DNA from 3 places in the Rahnella sp. CFA14(1/10) genome. Region 3 is predicted to be linked to each of the others. Evidence: predicted binding sites of a transcription regulator. Region 3 holds the regulator's gene; each other region holds the start of a gene.
The links. The regulator PurR, encoded in region 3, represses purine synthesis genes. The targets are predictions, from matches to a motif close to CANGCAAACGTTTGCNTG.
Positions count from the first base shown of each region.

Region 1 (5,816 bases), on a different contig from region 3:
GCCAGCGCCATACCTTTCAGCTCTGCCGCACCAATGTGGATCTTCGCGCCGCTGACACCGATAATCAGGATCACCGCCGTCAGGATCAGATTCTGTGCTTTGTTGTAATCAACCTTCGATTCAATCAGCACGCGGATACCGGATGCGCCAATCACGCCGTACAGCAGCAAAGAAACGCCCCCCATCACGGGCACCGGAACGGCCTGGATTGCCGCCGCCAGTTTGCCGATACAGGAAAGCAGAATGGCGAGGATAGCCGCGCCGCCGATCACCCAGGTACTGTAGACCTTGGTGATGGCCATGACGCCGATATTTTCACCATACGTGGTGTTTGGCGTTGAACCAAAAAAACCGGATAACACGGTCGACAGGCCGTTAGCCAGCATCGAACGGTGCAGGCCAGGATCACGCAGCAAATCTTTCTTCACAATGTTTGCCGTCACAACCAGATGCCCGACGTGTTCGGCAATAACAACCAGCGCCGCAGGCAGGATCGTGAGGATTGCGACCCATTCAAAACGTGGCGTATAGAAGGTTGGCAGCGCGAACCAGTGCGCGTTTTCAATGGCAGAAACATTCACCACGCCCATGAAGAACGACAGCGCATAACCCACCAGCACGCCAATCAGGATCGGGATAATCGCCAGGAAGCCGCGGAACAATACGGAACCGAGAATAGTCACGGCCAGCGTCACCAGCGAAATGGTAATGGTGGTGGAATCCACCGCAGCGCCATCAGCAGGCAGCAACCCCGCCATGTTCGCCGCCACGCCCGCCAGCTCCAGCCCGATAACGGCTACAATTGCGCCCATTGCCGCCGGAGGGAACATCACGTTAATCCAGCCAATCCCGGCTTTCTTAACAATCAGCGCCACCAGACAAAACAACAGACCACAGGCAATAAAGCCGCCCAGCGCCACTTCATACCCCATCGGCAACAGCAACAGCACCGGAGAAATAAATGCAAAACTTGAGCCGAGGTAGGCGGGTATCTTCCCTTTACAGACAAATAAATACAGCAAAGTCCCTATGCCATTGAACAGCAGCACTGTTGCCGGGTTGATCTTGAACAGAATAGGCACCAGAACGGTGGCACCAAACATGGCAAACAGATGCTGGAAACTCAGGGGAATCGTCTGCAGCAATGGCGGACGTTCGCTTACCCCGATGACACGACGGGTCATGAATGTGATCCTCTCAAAGGTGTTTGTGATGTGGTGTTAAACAGAACCTTTTGCTCTGCATAATTCGGGTTGCAGAAAGGCGGCCAATCCGTAAGCCCCGGAGGCACAGATAATTATGCGCTCAGGGTGAACAGGCACAGCCAACGCATCCGCAGCCTGAAGTATGACGAGCAAAAAAAAGCCGACTTCTCAGTCGGCTAATAACTTATTTCGTACCAAATATCTTGTCGCCCGCATCACCGAGCCCCGGGATGATGTAGCCTTTATCATTGAGCCCCTGATCCACCGAGGCGGTGTACAGCTCAACGTCCGGGTGCGCAGCTTCCAGAGCGGCGATCCCTTCCGGTGCGGCAACCAGCACCAGGACTTTAATACTCTGGCAGCCAGCTTTTTTCAGCAGGTCGATGGTCGCAATCATAGACCCCCCGGTCGCCAGCATCGGATCAACCACCAGAGCCAGACGTTCTTCAATGTTAGAAACCAGCTTCTGGAAATACGGCACAGGTTTCAGGGTTTCTTCATCACGGTATACGCCGACTACGCTGATACGCGCGCTTGGAACGTGCTCCAGTACGCCTTCCATCATGCCCAGACCGGCACGCAGGATAGGCACTACGGTAATTTTCTTGCCTTTGATTTGATCAATTTCGACCGGGCCATTCCAGCCTTCAATCGTCACTTTTTCAGTTTCTAAATCGGCAGTCGCTTCATACGTCAGCAGACTCCCCACCTCAGAAGCCAGTTCGCGAAAACGTTTCGTGCTGATGTCATTTTCACGCATCAGGCCCAGCTTGTGTTTCACCAGCGGGTGTTTCACCTCGACGATCTTCATTATTTATTCTCCTAAGGTGGTTGAGCTGCAAAAAAAAATCGCGAGATTATAACGCCATTTTTTTTGAACGCCATACCAAATAGCCTGATCTGGATCATCACTAACCCGGTTAGAGTATAGACAGCCTAAAATCCCTCATCGAATAAGGCGCTCGCAAACGTTTGCTTGCACTGTTAGAATTGCCCCGCTTTATTCTTCAACCACCAACCCAAACCGCCGTGGGGACTTCGCAGTGACCGACAAAACCTCTCTCAGCTATAAAGACGCAGGCGTAGATATCGATGCCGGTAACGCATTGGTAGACCGCATTAAAGGTGTAGTAAAACAGACTCGCCGCCCTGAAGTCATGGGTGGACTGGGCGGTTTTGGTGCCCTCTGCGCGCTGCCGCAAAAATATCGTGAACCCGTGCTGGTATCGGGTACCGACGGCGTTGGCACCAAGCTGCGTCTGGCGATGGATTTGAAACGCCACGATACTATCGGTATCGACCTGGTCGCGATGTGCGTCAACGATTTGATCGTTCAGGGCGCCGAACCCCTGTTCTTCCTCGATTATTACGCTACTGGCAAACTGGACGTCGATACGGCTGCCAGCGTGATCACGGGTATCGCAGAAGGCTGTAAACAGTCTGGCTGTGCGTTAGTTGGCGGTGAAACCGCTGAAATGCCGGGCATGTATCACGGCGAAGATTACGACGTGGCAGGCTTCTGCGTGGGCGTGGTGGAAAAATCAGAAATCATCGACGGCAGCAAAGTGGCTGACGGGGATGTGCTGATTGGTCTGGCCGCCAGTGGCCCGCATTCTAACGGTTATTCTCTGGTGCGCAAAATTCTGGAAGTCAGCAAGACCGACCCGGAAACCACCGATCTGGCAGGCAAACCGCTGGCTGATCATTTGCTCGCACCGACCAAAATTTACGTGAAATCGATCCTGAACCTGATCGAAAACGTGGATGTTCACGGCATCGTCCATCTGACCGGTGGCGGCTTCTGGGAAAATATCCCCCGCGTATTGCCGGACAACACGCAGGTGATTATCGATGAATCAAGCTGGCAGTGGCCGGATGTCTTTACCTGGTTGCAAACCGCCGGTAACGTCAGCCGTCATGAAATGTACCGCACCTTTAACTGTGGTGTCGGCATGCTGGTGGCACTTCCTGCAGAACTGGCCGATCAGGCGATTGCATTACTGAACGATAACGGCGAAAAAGCGTGGAAAATTGGCTACATTAAAGCCTCTGATGCCGCTGAACGCGTGATTATTGAATAAAACCAGTAAAACAACTGACTGATGACGGGTAGGAAAATGAAAAGGATTGTGGTTCTGGTATCGGGCGAGGGAAGCAATTTACAGGCCCTGATCGATGCCTGCCAGCAGGGACGAATCAATGCAACGCTTTGTGCGGTCTTCAGCAATAAAGTAGCGGCATACGGGCTTGAAAGAGCCCGTTCAGCCAATATTCCCGCGCATGCGCTGGATGTTAAAGCCTATGAAGACCGTGCGGCGTTTGACGTTGCGCTGGCCGATGCTATCCAAAGTTACCAGCCTGATCTGGTGGTACTTGCCGGTTATATGCGTATTCTGACCGCTGAATTCGTCCGGCGCTTTGCCGGTCGCATGATCAACATTCACCCTTCCCTGCTGCCAAAATATCCGGGTCTGCATACACACCGTCAGGCCATTGAAAATCAGGATGCCGAACACGGTACGTCCGTGCATTTCGTGACTGAAGAACTCGACGGTGGTCCGGTAATTTTACAGGCTAAGGTACCGGTATTTGCTGAGGATACCGAAGAAGATCTGATCGCCCGCGTGCAAACGCAGGAACACAGCATTTATCCGCTGGTGGTCAGTTGGTTTGTTGAGGGACGTTTGTCGCTGCAAAACGGCCAGGCACTGCTGGATAACCATTCACTTTCTGAACGTGGATACGCGGAAGATTAATCTGTCATTGCATCACGATTTCACTATAAACCGGCCACGTGCCGGTTTTTTATTTTCCGTTATTTGACATTTGTTTACATTTCGCCCGATATAATGCCCGTCCCGGTGCACGTTTAAACGTCGTTTGTGCGCCGACCTTCATCTGAACCACGGTTGTTTCAGATTTTATATTTACGAAGGTTACCCTCATAAAACGGCTTGTATAGTTGAGGAACACCCCATGTTTAGCCATAACAGCGTCAGATTACGTCCACTGGAAAAGGACGACCTGTCGTTTGTTCATCGTCTTGATAATAACGCCAGCATCATGCGTTATTGGTTTGAAGAACCTTACGAGGCTTTCGTCGAACTGACCGATTTGTATAACAAGCATATCCATGACCAAAGCGAGCGCCGCTTTATTATCGAATTCGAAAGCGGACCGGTCGGCCTGGTCGAATTGGTGGAAATTAATCATATTCACCGCCGCGCGGAGTTTCAGATCATTATTGACCCGCAGCATCAGGGCAAAGGCTTTGCCGGTGATGCCGTCCGTCTGGCGATGGATTATGCCTTCTCCGTGTTGAACCTCTACAAACTGTATTTAATTGTGGATAAAGAAAACAAAAAGGCAATCCATATTTACAGCAAATTAGGGTTCGAGCTTGAAGGGGAACTGAAACAGGAATTTTTTGTGAACGGCGAATATCGCAGCGCCATCCGCATGTGTATTTTCCAGCCTCAGTTCCTGGCGAAATACAAAACCAAGCCTGCTCAGGTCAAACCTGAATCTCTGGTGGGTGCCAGCGCGATTTAATTTATCGCGGTAAAAATTATTCAATATTTATACCCAAAATAATTCGGTTCGCAGGAAGGCGGCAAGTGGGTGAATCCCGCATCACTGATTTAAGTCAGTGGCGCGGGTCAGCAAACGGAGCCAACGCACCTGCGATCTGAAGTATGAAGCGTATCGGTCAGGGTAGACGAACTCCTTCACATGTAAGGCTTTGTCCTCCTTTTTCTCGCAATAATTCCCCTGCTATAAACTCTTCTGAAATCATCCTTTGTTATGTTGGACTTTCCTGTCAATCTTTCGCAATATTGATAGTAGACACTAGGTCCCTCTCACAGATGGCTTCCTGATGCGCTGGCCGCTTAAAAAGCGGGCAACACGAAGAATATGTTGAGCTATATTGCGGTGTTTTCAGGCAAATTTGCCTGTATGGGCCAGGTTGCAAGCTAAATGAACGGAGTGAAAATGGGTCAGGAAAAGCTTTATATCGAGAAAGAACTAAGCTGGCTGTCCTTCAATGAGCGCGTGTTGCAAGAAGCGGCTGACAAAAGCAATCCCCTGATCGAACGGATGCGTTTTTTAGGGATCTATTCCAATAACCTGGATGAATTTTATAAAGTTCGTTTCGCCGATTTAAAAAGACGGATCCTCATCAGCGAAGAACAAGGTTTTCTGGGCGCGTCCCGCCATTTACTGAAAAAAATCCAGGCCAAGGTGCTGCGCATTGATCAGGAGTTCGACAGCCTTTACAACGACTTGCTTCTGGAAATGGCGCGTAATCAAATTTTCCTTATTAACGAACGTCAGGTTTCCGAAAACCAGCAAGCCTGGCTGCGCCAGTATTTCAAACATCATCTGCGCCAGTACATCACACCGATTCTGATTAATCACGACACCAACCTGGTGCAATTCCTTAAAGACGATTACACCTATCTGGCGGTTGAAATTATCCGCGGCGAAGAGATCCACTACGCGCTGCTCGAAATTCCGTCCGATAAAGTGCCGCGTTTCGTTAACTTGCCACCGGAAGCACCACGCCGCCGTAAGCCAATGATTCTGCTGGATAACATTCTGCGTTATTGT
Region 1 covers NZ_SEWS01000017.1:30,162-35,977, forward strand. The annotation lists gene uraA (uracil permease) at 1-1,184, opposite strand, end outside; gene upp (uracil phosphoribosyltransferase) at 1,390-2,016, opposite strand; gene purM (phosphoribosylformylglycinamidine cyclo-ligase) at 2,249-3,286, shown strand; gene purN (phosphoribosylglycinamide formyltransferase) at 3,323-3,961, shown strand; gene speG (spermidine N1-acetyltransferase) at 4,182-4,757, shown strand; gene ppk1 (polyphosphate kinase 1) at 5,199-5,816, shown strand, end outside.
Region 1: purM (phosphoribosylformylglycinamidine cyclo-ligase) is a predicted target of PurR. The motif match lies at 2,167-2,184, and genes of this name have one in related genera.

Region 2 (5,816 bases), on a different contig from region 3:
ATATCGTTGATTCTCCAGCGCTTACGCTAGCAGAAATGTTTGTTTTCATACTCTCCTTATTTTTACCACAATGGTTTAAGTTCTTTACATTGTATTACGTCCGCTTTCATTGCTTCGGCGATAATTAATTCAACGGATTGCTTCCGCCCCCATTAATTAACGAAACTAACGAAAGAAAGGTGCGTAATATGAAACTGTTACCTGCAATTACAGCTGTTGCTATTACTGTTGCTTCATTTTCTGCCCTGGCTGCGACGCCTATTTCAGAAATGCAGGCGCAAAGCGGTACTTATCAGTCACTGGGCATGGTGTCCGTCAGTGCGCCTAGCACCATCCCGGGCAGTTTGCACGACCAGCTGAACCAGATTGCCAGCGACAAAGGGGCGAGCCACTACCGTGTGATTGGTGCGGATACCCCGGGGGATTCAAGTCTGACCCGTGCCAGTGTTGAGTTGTATAAATAATAAGCAGATATTTTAAAGCGAAACGCTTGATTTATCTAATTTTTATTAGGCTCAATCGTGTTATAGGGAATTGAGAAGGCCAATGTCACCTGACATTGGCCTTTTTTATTCTTTTTATCTTTTCTCTTCGCCGGTTTATTTTGAGAATCATCTCATAGGATTTAATTTATATTAAACTTCCTGGCACTTTTTTATTCTTAATAATCATTTCTTAAGAATTTATAAGTGATATTGAAGTCTATATCCCCCAGGAGGACGTTTAAATGTTAAATGCCGCAATAATGACAATTAAGAACACCGGGATTTCGATTCAGAACCAGTTTTTTTATTTGCAGAATTTTATTACTTCACCACGCACCATGGGAACCCTTATGCCCTCGTCACCGTGGTTGTGCCATGCGATGCTCAGTCAGATTGACTGGACGACATCGCTGGATATTGCCGAACTTGGCGCGGCGGACGGCGTTCTGACCCGCCGCATCCTGAGCCGTATGCGGGCAGACGCCCGGCTTGAGGCTTTTGAAATCCAGCCCGCGTTTATCCGTAAGCTTAATCAGATGAAAGATCGCCGTTTACAGGTGATGGCACATTCAGCCGAGCATATGAGCACGTCGTATGATGCTGTGTTTTCCTGCCTGCCATTGCTCTCGATGCCTCTGCGTACCCGTATCAGAATTTTGCAGACCACGCGGCAACAGCTGAAAGAAAAGGACGGCGTGCTGGTTTTATTCCAGTACAGCCCTCTGTCAGAGAAATTGTTATCACGCTACTTCACCTGGAAAAAAATCCGGGTAGTGAAGAATTTTCCGCCCGCCCTGGTCTATATCTGTAAACCCCGCTGATACAGCAACTTAGAGGATAGGGCTCGCAAAGCTTATTGCAGGCCGTTGCGCAGCAAGGATTTTTCAGTATGATGCCCTTAACGGCGTAAATAAAACGCTACAGAAGCTTCACCGGCAGGTGACAAAAATCTGCCAGTGAGGCTTTTTTGTTGTACTATCTGACGAGTACGCATGCAGGGCAGTACAATGACCATTTTTGACACATACTTCATATTGATGATGGATTTTCATCAGGCGGGCTAACGGCTCCCAGGGAATAAAGGATAGCGGTAATGACACAAACCATTTTCATGGTCGGCGCACGTGGTGCGGGTAAAACAACCGTTGGCAATGCCCTGGCTAAAGCGCTGGGCTACAAATTTGTCGATACCGATCTGGCGTTGCTGTGTACTTCTGGCCTCAGCGTGGCAGATATTGTTGAGCGTGAGGGCTGGGAGGGCTTCCGCCGTCGTGAAACTGAGACATTAAAAGCTATTTGCTCGCCCTTCACCGTGGTTGCCACAGGGGGAGGCGTGGTGCTGTCCCGGGAAAATCGCGACTTTATGGGCCAGAATGGTACTGTCATTTATCTGCGTTCCCCTGCATCTACCCTGGCAAATCGTCTGGAAGATGCACCGCTGGAAGATCAGCGTCCGACATTAACAGGCAAGCCGATCACGGAAGAAATGACGGAAGTATTGAATGAGCGGGAAGCGCTTTATCAGGAGGCGGCCCATCATGTCGTTGACGGAACTCAGGAGCCGCAGAGGGTGGTGAATCTGATTATGGATGCACTGGCGCTGTCGATGGCGCGCTGAATTCCCCTGATATCTGACAAAACGAGCCCGGTGGCTCGTTTTTTTATGTCTGCGCGTTCTGAGCCGTGGCTCCGGGAAAAGCCGGTGTAAACAAAACGGGCCATGTGACGTGACGGAGATCACGTACGCTTAAGTATTGTACTGATGTATAGGTGGGCGTAAAATAATAACCCATGTGATTACTTAACAGCGGAACTCATGATGAAATCCATAATGTCGTTCTTCAGCCAGCATGCCAAAGTGATGCCCGCCATCTGGTCGGTTACCATTATTCTCATTGAAGCTTCTATCGCTCTTTATATTTTGCGTAATATTTAATCACGATAATCTGCTGGTTTTTACATCAGTCACCTCATTAATACTCGGCATTTATTTCTCCTTCCTCTCAATCTAATGGCTTTAGGAATTTCTTTAAGCATATTCCTTTGTGTATTTCATCCTGCGTGAAAAATAAACGACTTGACGCTGACACGTATCAGCTTTAATTTTTATTTAACTAAACAGGAACCTTGTTCCATATAGCGGAACTCGCGCCTTTATGACTACATTGGAAAATGCGGCGGCAGTACTGAAGCTATTTTCAAAACAAGGGATCCGTCAGGGGCATCCCGGTTTGTCGTTCAGTGATGTCGTTGAAAATTTAAAATTACCGAAAAGTACGGTTTCCCGGTTACTGATGACGATGGAAACAGAAGGACTGCTGGAACGTGATCCTGACAGCCGCCTGTACCGGATCGGACGATTATTACTGGCTGTTTCCAGTCATTATTTATCGACTCCGCTGGTCGATTTAGCGTCACCGTATATGGCGCAACTCAGCCAGCTGACGCAATGCACGGGTTATATTTCCATGCTGGAAGGACGCGACATCATGGTTATGCGCATGTTTCCCGGCAGAACGTATCTGCAAGTGGTCACGCCAGCCGGAAGCCTCCTGCCTGCGCATGAAACTGCCATCGGGCGTGCGATTCTTGCGCGGTATACCGATGATGATGTTCTCGCACGTTATAGCGGTCACTATCAGGTGCATTCTGCTAATTCACCGGCCAGCAGGGAAGTTCTGTTATCCCGGTTGGCGGAAGTCCGGCTGAACGGTGTGTCATTTGCCAACAACGAAACGTTGCTGGGAATAAGTACCTTAGCCACCAGTATTTTTAATAAGCACCGTAATGAGACCGTTGGATTATGTTTGTCTTTCCCTTCACCTGCACAGGGGAAAGACATTCCGGAAGGAATAAAAGAAGGGCTGATTGCTGTAACCCGGCAAATCGCCGAAAAATTGGGTGATGAGTATTGGCATTTATCTAAAACGGCAACAGAGCCGCCAGGATAATGACTTGTAACGGACCCGGATTATTTGCTATGTGAAATACTTGCTCAACACCAGGGGCCTTATGTCAGATCAATCTGCAAAGAATAATAAGGAGAATCCGCTAAAGGATATTGGCACGCTCATCGTAATGATTCTGTTGTCTGTTTTAGGCGCAATCATCGGTGTTCAACTGATTACCACGTTGGGTGTTACGCCAAATACGTCGATTATCGGCGCACTGTTTGCCATGTTACTGGCGCGCATTCCGATGCAGGCTTTTCACCGTTACCGTTCTGTTCACACACAGAACCTGGCGCAAACCGTGATCTCCTCCGCAACCTTTGGTGCGGCAAACAGTTTGCTGATGCCGATCGCTATCCCTTATGTCATGGGGCAGCCGCAACTGATCATGCCGATGTTTACCGGTGTGGCTGCAGCGATGTTACTTGATGCCTACCTGCTTTATCGGCTGTTTGACACCAAAGTGTTCCCGGCCAGCAATGCCTGGCCACCCGGTGTTGCCGCAGCTGAAGCGATCAAAGCCGGTGATAACGGCGGACGTCAGGCCTGGCTGCTGGTTGCAGGCGTAATTGTCGGGCTGGGCGGCGCGATGCTGAAAATCCCGATGGCGGCTTTTGGTACGGCATTTATCGGCAACATCTGGGCGCTCAGCATGTTTGGTATCGGCCTGCTGATCCGCGCGTATGCGCAGCCGGTTGCCGGACTGGATCTCAACGCCTTGTATATTCCGCACGGTATGATGGTCGGCGCGGGGCTGGTGTCTCTGCTGCAGGTGATTCAGGTTGTGCGTGCTAAAAACGCTGATGCCAAAGCCACGTTTACTCAACCGGCGAAAGAGGTGTGTAAAGCGCTCGGCCTGGGCGCATTCGGTTATATCGCCATCGCCGCACTGCTGGCGCTGGCGGGCGGGTTGTACAGTGAAATGTCGGTCGGCATGCTGATTGCGTTCGTGATTTACGCTGCGTTTGCCGCCTTCTTCCATGAGCTGATCGTAGGTATTGCCGCGATGCACTCCGGCTGGTTCCCTGCCTTTGCTGTGGCGCTGATTACCTTAATTATCGGCATTCTGATTGGCTTCCCGCCGCTGGCGTTGTGCGTGCTGACCGGTTTTACCGCCGCAACGGGTCCGGCATTTGCGGATATGGGCTTTGACCTGAAAGCCGGATTCATTTTGCGCGGTTATGGCAAAGATTTGCAGGCTGAACTTTATGGCCGCCGGATCCAGTTATTCGCCGCACTGCTGGCATTTATCATCGCCATTCCGGTGGTGTGGTACGCTCATTACGGTTATTTCGCCCAGGATTTAGTGCCGCCGGTTGCGCGGGTTTATGCCAAAACTATTCAGGCCGGAGCCCAGCCGGGCATTGCGCACAGTCTGCTGATCTGGGCAATTCCGGGCGCATTGATTCAGCTGATTGGCGGCCCGAAACGTCAGCTTGGCGTGCTGCTGGCGACCGGTTTGTTGATCAACAGCGTCATGGCCGGATGGGCCGTGGTCTGCGGCATCGTATTGCGCATTATCATTATCCGCATCTGGGGTGAAAAAGGGCGTACGCCCATGGAAGTGCTGGCGGCGGGTTTTATTGCCGGTGACGCACTCTACAGCTTCTTCACCTCGATTTTCAGTGCCAAAAAGTAGTGAGTACCGCACCAACACCAGGGCTGATGTTCAGCCAGTATTAAACACCTGACTGTTCCCCGACGAACAGCGCCCGCGACCGTTTGGCTACTGCGTGATATACGCCGGTCGCGATGTTTTAAGAGGGCTTTGTGATGAGTTTGCAGCAGACACTAACGGTATTCGAACTGATTGACAGTGCGCATGTCAGTGGTCAGGACATTGTGGACTTATTTGCCCGCTATCCTGAGATCACCGCCAGCACACACCGCGCTGACGGCCCGAAAGGTGGCACTGATTTTGTGCGTATCACCATACCAGGCAGCCAGGGAAAAAGCCGTGGCGGTACAGCGCCAACGCTGGGGATTATCGGCCGCCTGGGCGGGATTGGTGCACGCCCGACGCGTATCGGTCTGGTTTCTGATGGTGATGGTGCGATTGCCGCTGTCACCAGCGCGCTCAAGCTTGCTGACATGCAGCGCAAGGGGGACGTACTCGAAGGCGATGTGATTGTTACCACCCATATTTGCCCGAACGCACCGACCCGCCCGCATGATCCGGTCGATTTCATGGATTCGCCGATTGATGACGTGACCATGAATGATAATGAAGTGGTTGACGGCGTTGACGCCATCCTGTCCATCGACACCACCAAAGGCAACCGCATTATCAGTCACAAGGGATACGCGATTTCGCCGACGGTGAAAGAGGGGTACATCCTGCGTGTTTCCGAAGATTTGCTGCGCATCATGGAAATGACCA
Region 2 covers NZ_SEWS01000012.1:109,973-115,788, reverse strand. The annotation lists gene EVX52_RS21805 (DUF1471 domain-containing protein) at 189-464, shown strand; gene EVX52_RS21800 (class I SAM-dependent methyltransferase) at 728-1,306, shown strand; gene aroL (shikimate kinase AroL) at 1,579-2,103, shown strand; gene EVX52_RS21790 (IclR family transcriptional regulator) at 2,642-3,436, shown strand; gene EVX52_RS21785 (OPT/YSL family transporter) at 3,498-5,075, shown strand; gene EVX52_RS21780 (DUF1177 domain-containing protein) at 5,210-5,816, shown strand, end outside.
Region 2: aroL (shikimate kinase AroL) is a predicted target of PurR. The motif match lies at 1,542-1,559, and genes of this name have one in related genera.

Region 3 (5,816 bases):
CAGAGAGACATAGCAAAACCCGTGCCCTCGCGAAAAACAGCACGGAAAAGGCCGGTAAAAAAGAAGCCTATGGCCGGCACCGTAAAGGTAAGAAATTCGAAGAAGACAGCAAACCGATTACGCTAAGTGCAACACATAAAAAACGCTATCAGCATGCTCAGCAAACGGCCATGACCAAACTGATGCACCAGGTAGGAAAACCGTATCGCTGGGGCGGAACCTCGCCGAATACCGGTTTTGATTGCAGCGGCTTAGTTTATTATGCTTACAAAGATTTGATCCGTATAAAAATGCCACGTACAGCGAATGAAATGTATCACCTGCGCGATGCCGCTCCGGTCAAACGCGGCGAACTTGAAAGCGGTGATCTGGTGTTCTTCAGAATCAATAACCGCGGCGCGGCAGACCATGTTGGGGTTTACGTTGGCAACGGCAAGTTTATTCAGTCTCCAAGAACGGGCGAAGACATTAAAATTACTTCTCTTGGCGATGATTACTGGCAAGACCACTATGTAGGCGCACGTCGGGTAATGACCCCTAAAACGATCCGATAATAAACAATTCGTTAAGTCTGAAGGTTCGCTAATCAGCCATTGAATAGCATTTAACGAAGCGTTTCTGCAGGGAAGAACATCGGCGGTAACGGTCACTGCGTAACATTGAAAAGGGCGACGCCTGTGACAGGCGTCGCCCTTTTTTATGGCGGATCACTTATTGAATCAGTTCATTATTGCAGTGAAGCTGAAAGCGATAATCATAAGCAAAGCGCATACCGTGGTGATCAACGATAATTTCAGGTTGCTGTCCATCAAACCCCCTTTCGGATCAAATTGTGGCATTTCTTAATACCACACTCATTGTGTGCCAACGCATTTTCTCATAATTAACCTTTAAAATCTTGTGTTGAATGACAATGCGTTCCTGAGAATTTTGCTTCCACTTTCCTGCATTATAAGAGAAAATTGTCGGTTAACACGTCTGTGTGCCGGTCGATTTCACCCGAGAGCATTTCGCGCCTCATTCTGAAGAATCCACCCAATGATTTCACTGCCCTTTGAGAAGCCAGCAGTTAAATCCTCGCAGGCAAACGATTAACATAATGCTAACGTGCTGAAGCACGTGAGTTCAGGAGTCATTGTTTACATGGCAACGATTAAAGATGTCGCAAAGCGCGCTGGCGTTTCCACTACAACCGTGTCGCACGTCATCAATAAAACACGTTTCGTCGCCGAAGAAACCAAAGAAGCGGTTCTCCTTGCAATCAAAGAGTTACATTACTCTCCGAGTGCTGTAGCCCGCAGTCTGAAGGTCAATAACACTAAAACCATCGGCCTGCTGGCCACCTCAAGCGAAGCGCCCTATTTTGCCGAAGTGATTGAAGCCGTGGAAAACAGCTGCTTCTCCAAAGGCTATACGCTGATTTTGTGTAACTCGCATAATAACCTGGAGAAACAACAGGCCTACCTGCAAATGCTGGCGCAAAAACGCGTCGACGGCTTGCTGGTGATGTGCGCGGAATACCCTGATGAATTGCTCAATATGCTCGAAGAGTACCGCTCGATTCCCATGGTGGTCATGGACTGGGGTGAAGCACGCAAGAACTTTACCGACAGCATTATCGATAACGCTTTCGAAGGTGGTTACATGGCCGGTCGTTATCTGATTGAACGCGGTCATCGTGATATTGGCGTGATCCCCGGGCAACTGGCGCGTAATACCGGCGGCGGCCGCTTCCAGGGTTTTGTGAAAGCACTGACTGAAGCCAATATTCCTCTTCGTGACGAATGGGTAGTTCAGGGTGATTTCGAACCAGAGTCTGGCTACCAGGCAATGCATAAGATTCTGATGCAGAAGCATCGTCCGACTGCCGTATTTTGCGGCGGCGATGTGATGGCAATGGGTGCAATTTGTGCCGCAGACGAACTCGGCCTTCGCGTTCCTCAGGATATTTCCGTGATCGGGTACGACAATGTGCGTAACGCCCGTTACTTCTCCCCGGCGCTGACAACCGTGCATCAGCCGAAAGAACGTCTGGGTGAAATGGCCTTTACGATGTTACTGGACAGAATTGTCAGTAAGCGTGAAGAGTCCCAGACCATCGAAGTGCATCCGAAACTGGTCGAGCGCCGTTCAGTCGCCGACGGCCCGTACCGCGATTACCGTCGTTAACAAATAACAAACGCCTGCCTGTGCAGGCGTTTGTTCTAATCGCGCAGCCATTCCTGATTCATGGTGTCTGTATCGCCCATGTATTCCAACAGCCAGCTCAGTGAAGGTGAAGGATTGCTTTGATCCCACGTCAGGCAGCACGGGCTGTCAGGGAATATATTCTCCAGTGCCAGCACCTGTAATTTTCCCTGTTCAATCCACGGCATGACCCGGTGAACCGGCATCATACCCACGCATAAACCCTCAGTCAGGCATTCCAGCGCACAGGTCCAGTCCGGCACGACCAGACGCCGCTGGTTATCGAGCGTCCAGGTATCACGCTTAGGCAATGTCCGGGAAGTATCTTCCAGGCACAATGCCGGATAAGGTCGCAGTTGATCATCGTTCAGCGCACCGGATAGCTGCGCCAGCGGATGTTGCGGGCTGACGACACAATGCCAGTCCATAAATCCCATATCACGAAAACTGAAGCGCCCGCCAACCGGTATCGCGCGCGTAGCGCCGATCGCCACGTCTGCACGCCCGTCGACCAACGCATCCCAGACACCGTTAAACACTTCCGAGTGAATAATGAGTTCGGTATCCGCAAAATGGCGATAAAAATCGAGCACCAGACGCCGTGTCCGTGCGGGTTTGACAATCCGGTCGACCGCCACACGTAATTCGCCGCGCCAGCCGTTCGCCACCTGTTGACACTGCCGGCGGGTGGCTATCATTTTTTTTGTCATAACCCGTGCTTCATCGACAAAAACCTTTCCCGCTGGCGTCAGCACTACGTCACGATGTCGACGTTCAAACAACGGCACGGCCAGCCATTGTTCAAGCTGGCGGACGGTGTAACTGATGGCAGAAGGCACACGGTGTAAGTCCTGCGCAGCTGCACTAAAACTGCCGGTTCTTGCGACAGCATCAACCACTTCGAGAGCGTATTCTGACCACATAATCCAGCCTTCAATTTTTTTGATAGCAGAGTGCAAATATTAACGTTTCACAAGCCTGTTATCAAAGCGTTAAACTCCGCCCCCGGTATGAAATCTGCGTCACATCATCTGCAATAAATAAATTAACGAGACAATAATGAAACCCTCCTTTGGATTTATGCTCTATCTTGCGGGTCTGAGCATGCTGGGCTTTTTAGCCACCGATATGTATCTGCCTGCATTCAGTGCCATGCAAACCAGTCTGATGACCAGCCCCGGGATGATCAGCGCAAGTCTGAGCATTTTTCTCGGTGGATTTGCTGTTGGTCAGTTGCTGTGGGGGCCACTGTCGGACAGAATCGGCCGTAAACCGGTATTGCTTCTTGGTCTGATACTTTTTGCGTTCGGCTGTCTGGGTGTTATCTGGGTTGAGAATGTACGCGCTCTTCTGGCCCTGCGTTTCTTACAGGCCATAGGCGTGTGTGCTGCCGCAGTCACCTGGCAGGCTATCGTTGTTGACCGTTTTTCTGCCGATGTGGCAAAAAAAACTTTTGCCAGCATTATGCCGTTAGTGGCGCTTTCTCCGGCTCTTGCACCGTTGCTGGGTGCCTGGGTGCTCAATCATTTTGACTGGGAAGCTATTTTTGCCCTGCTGACCGTCGTTGCCATCGCTTTAGTGCTGACGACGCTGACTCTGCATGAAAACAAACCGGCAAAAGACGCAAAGGCAGATAAAACCGGCTTTACGACTTTATTGAAATCGCCTGTTTACAGCGGGAATGTCATGATTTATGCCGCCTGTTCAGCGGGTTTCTTTGCGTGGCTGACGGGCTCACCGTTTATCCTGAGCGATATGGGCTATTCACCCGGTGCCATCGGGCTGAGCTATGTTCCGCAGACTATCGCTTTCCTGCTCGGTGGTTTTGGTTGCCGTGTTCTGATCAACAGGCTGGACGGCAATAAAATTCTGCCATGGTTACTGACTGGTTACGGCATCAGTATGGTGGCCTTGTTCTGTGTGGCTATGTTCACAGATGCCGGGCTGACAAGTTTGCTGATCCCTTTCTGTCTGATGGCTTTAGTGAATGGTGCAACCTATCCAATTGTTGTCGCAAATGCATTAATGCCATTTCCTGCTAATACAGGTAAGGCGGCAGCGTTGCAGAATACCTTGCAGCTTGGGCTTTGCTTCCTTGCCAGCATGCTGGTTTCCGCATTTATTGTGCACCCGCTCATGGCGACAGTCACGATCATGCTGTCTACACTATTGTTGGTAGTTTTGGGCCGCTGGCTCTCTTTACAGCATAAAAATGTACGAGACGATGAGCAGCCACCGGAGCAGGAAACTCAGACTCTGCACGCAAATCAACAGTGATAATACCCTAATGTAACAGTCACTTAGCGGGCATTTTCATTGATTACGATTTACTATTGAGAATGCCTGCCAGCGAGCCTATACTCAACAAAACCAAATAAAATAGCATTTTTACAAAACTTTTATTACATACTTAAGCCAGACGCGCGGACGGTGTCACACTTATTTTTTGAATACTTTTCACGGATGATTTTCCTGCCCGTCTTCCGGCGCGCAGGCGTTCTTCTTAATTTCCTCTGTTGGTGTCGAATATCGGGCGAGACGCTAGTCGTCTGTTCTCATAAAGACCTGCAAAAATAGCCTTTGCTTTTCCCGGCAGGTTAATAAGTCAGAAGAGAAAGTGATGGAGAAGCTATGAGTTCATCGTGTATAGAAGACCAAAGCATTCAGGACAATCAATGGTATCGGATCGCCAGTGAGATGCTGGCGATGGCAGATATTCAGGTAAACGGTAATCGTCCTTTCGACCTTAAAGTAAAAAACACTGACTTCTTTAAGCGTGTTTTACAGGAAGGTTCTCTGGGCCTCGGTGAAAGTTACATGGACGGTTGGTGGGAATGCGACCGTCTGGATATCTTTTTCCAGCGTGTTATCCGTGCCGGTTTGGAAAATAAACTGCCCCACCATTTCAAAGATACTTTACGTGTCGCCGCAGCACGCCTGACTAATTTGCAATCGCGCAAACGGGCGTGGATTGTCGGCAAAGAGCATTATGATCTTGGCAACGATTTATTTACGCTGATGCTCGACCCCTACATGCAATATTCCTGCGGCTACTGGAAAGAAGCCACTACGCTTGAAGAAGCGCAGGAAGCAAAACTCAAAATGATCTGCGACAAGCTGCAATTAAAACCGGGACAGCGCCTGCTGGATATCGGTTGCGGTTGGGGTGGGTTATCTGAGTACGCCGCCAAAAATTATGGCGTAAGCGTTGTAGGTGTCACGATTTCTGCTGAACAACAAAAACTGGCTCAAAAACGCTGTGAAGGGCTGGATGTCACTATCCTGCTGCAGGATTACCGTGACCTGAATGATCAGTTTGACCGTATTGTTTCTGTCGGGATGTTTGAACATGTGGGTCCGAAAAATTATCAGACCTATTTTAATGTCGCCAAACGCAATATTAAACCTGACGGTATTTTCCTGCTGCACACCATTGGTTCTAACAAAACAGACCTTAATGTCGACCCGTGGATTGATAAATACATCTTTCCCAACGGCTGTCTGCCCTCTGTTCAGCAAATTGCACATAACAGCGAGTCACTGTTTGTGATGGAAGACTGGCACAATATTGGCGCTGATTATGATCGCACACTGATGGCATGGAATGAACGCTTTCAGAAACACTGGCC
Region 3 covers NZ_SEWS01000001.1:250,274-256,089, forward strand. The annotation lists gene EVX52_RS01195 (C40 family peptidase) at 1-554, shown strand, start outside; gene EVX52_RS25730 (YnhF family membrane protein) at 720-839, opposite strand; gene purR (HTH-type transcriptional repressor PurR) at 1,144-2,169, shown strand; gene punR (DNA-binding transcriptional activator PunR) at 2,205-3,110, opposite strand; gene punC (purine nucleoside transporter PunC) at 3,247-4,464, shown strand; gene cfa (cyclopropane fatty acyl phospholipid synthase) at 4,819-5,816, shown strand, end outside.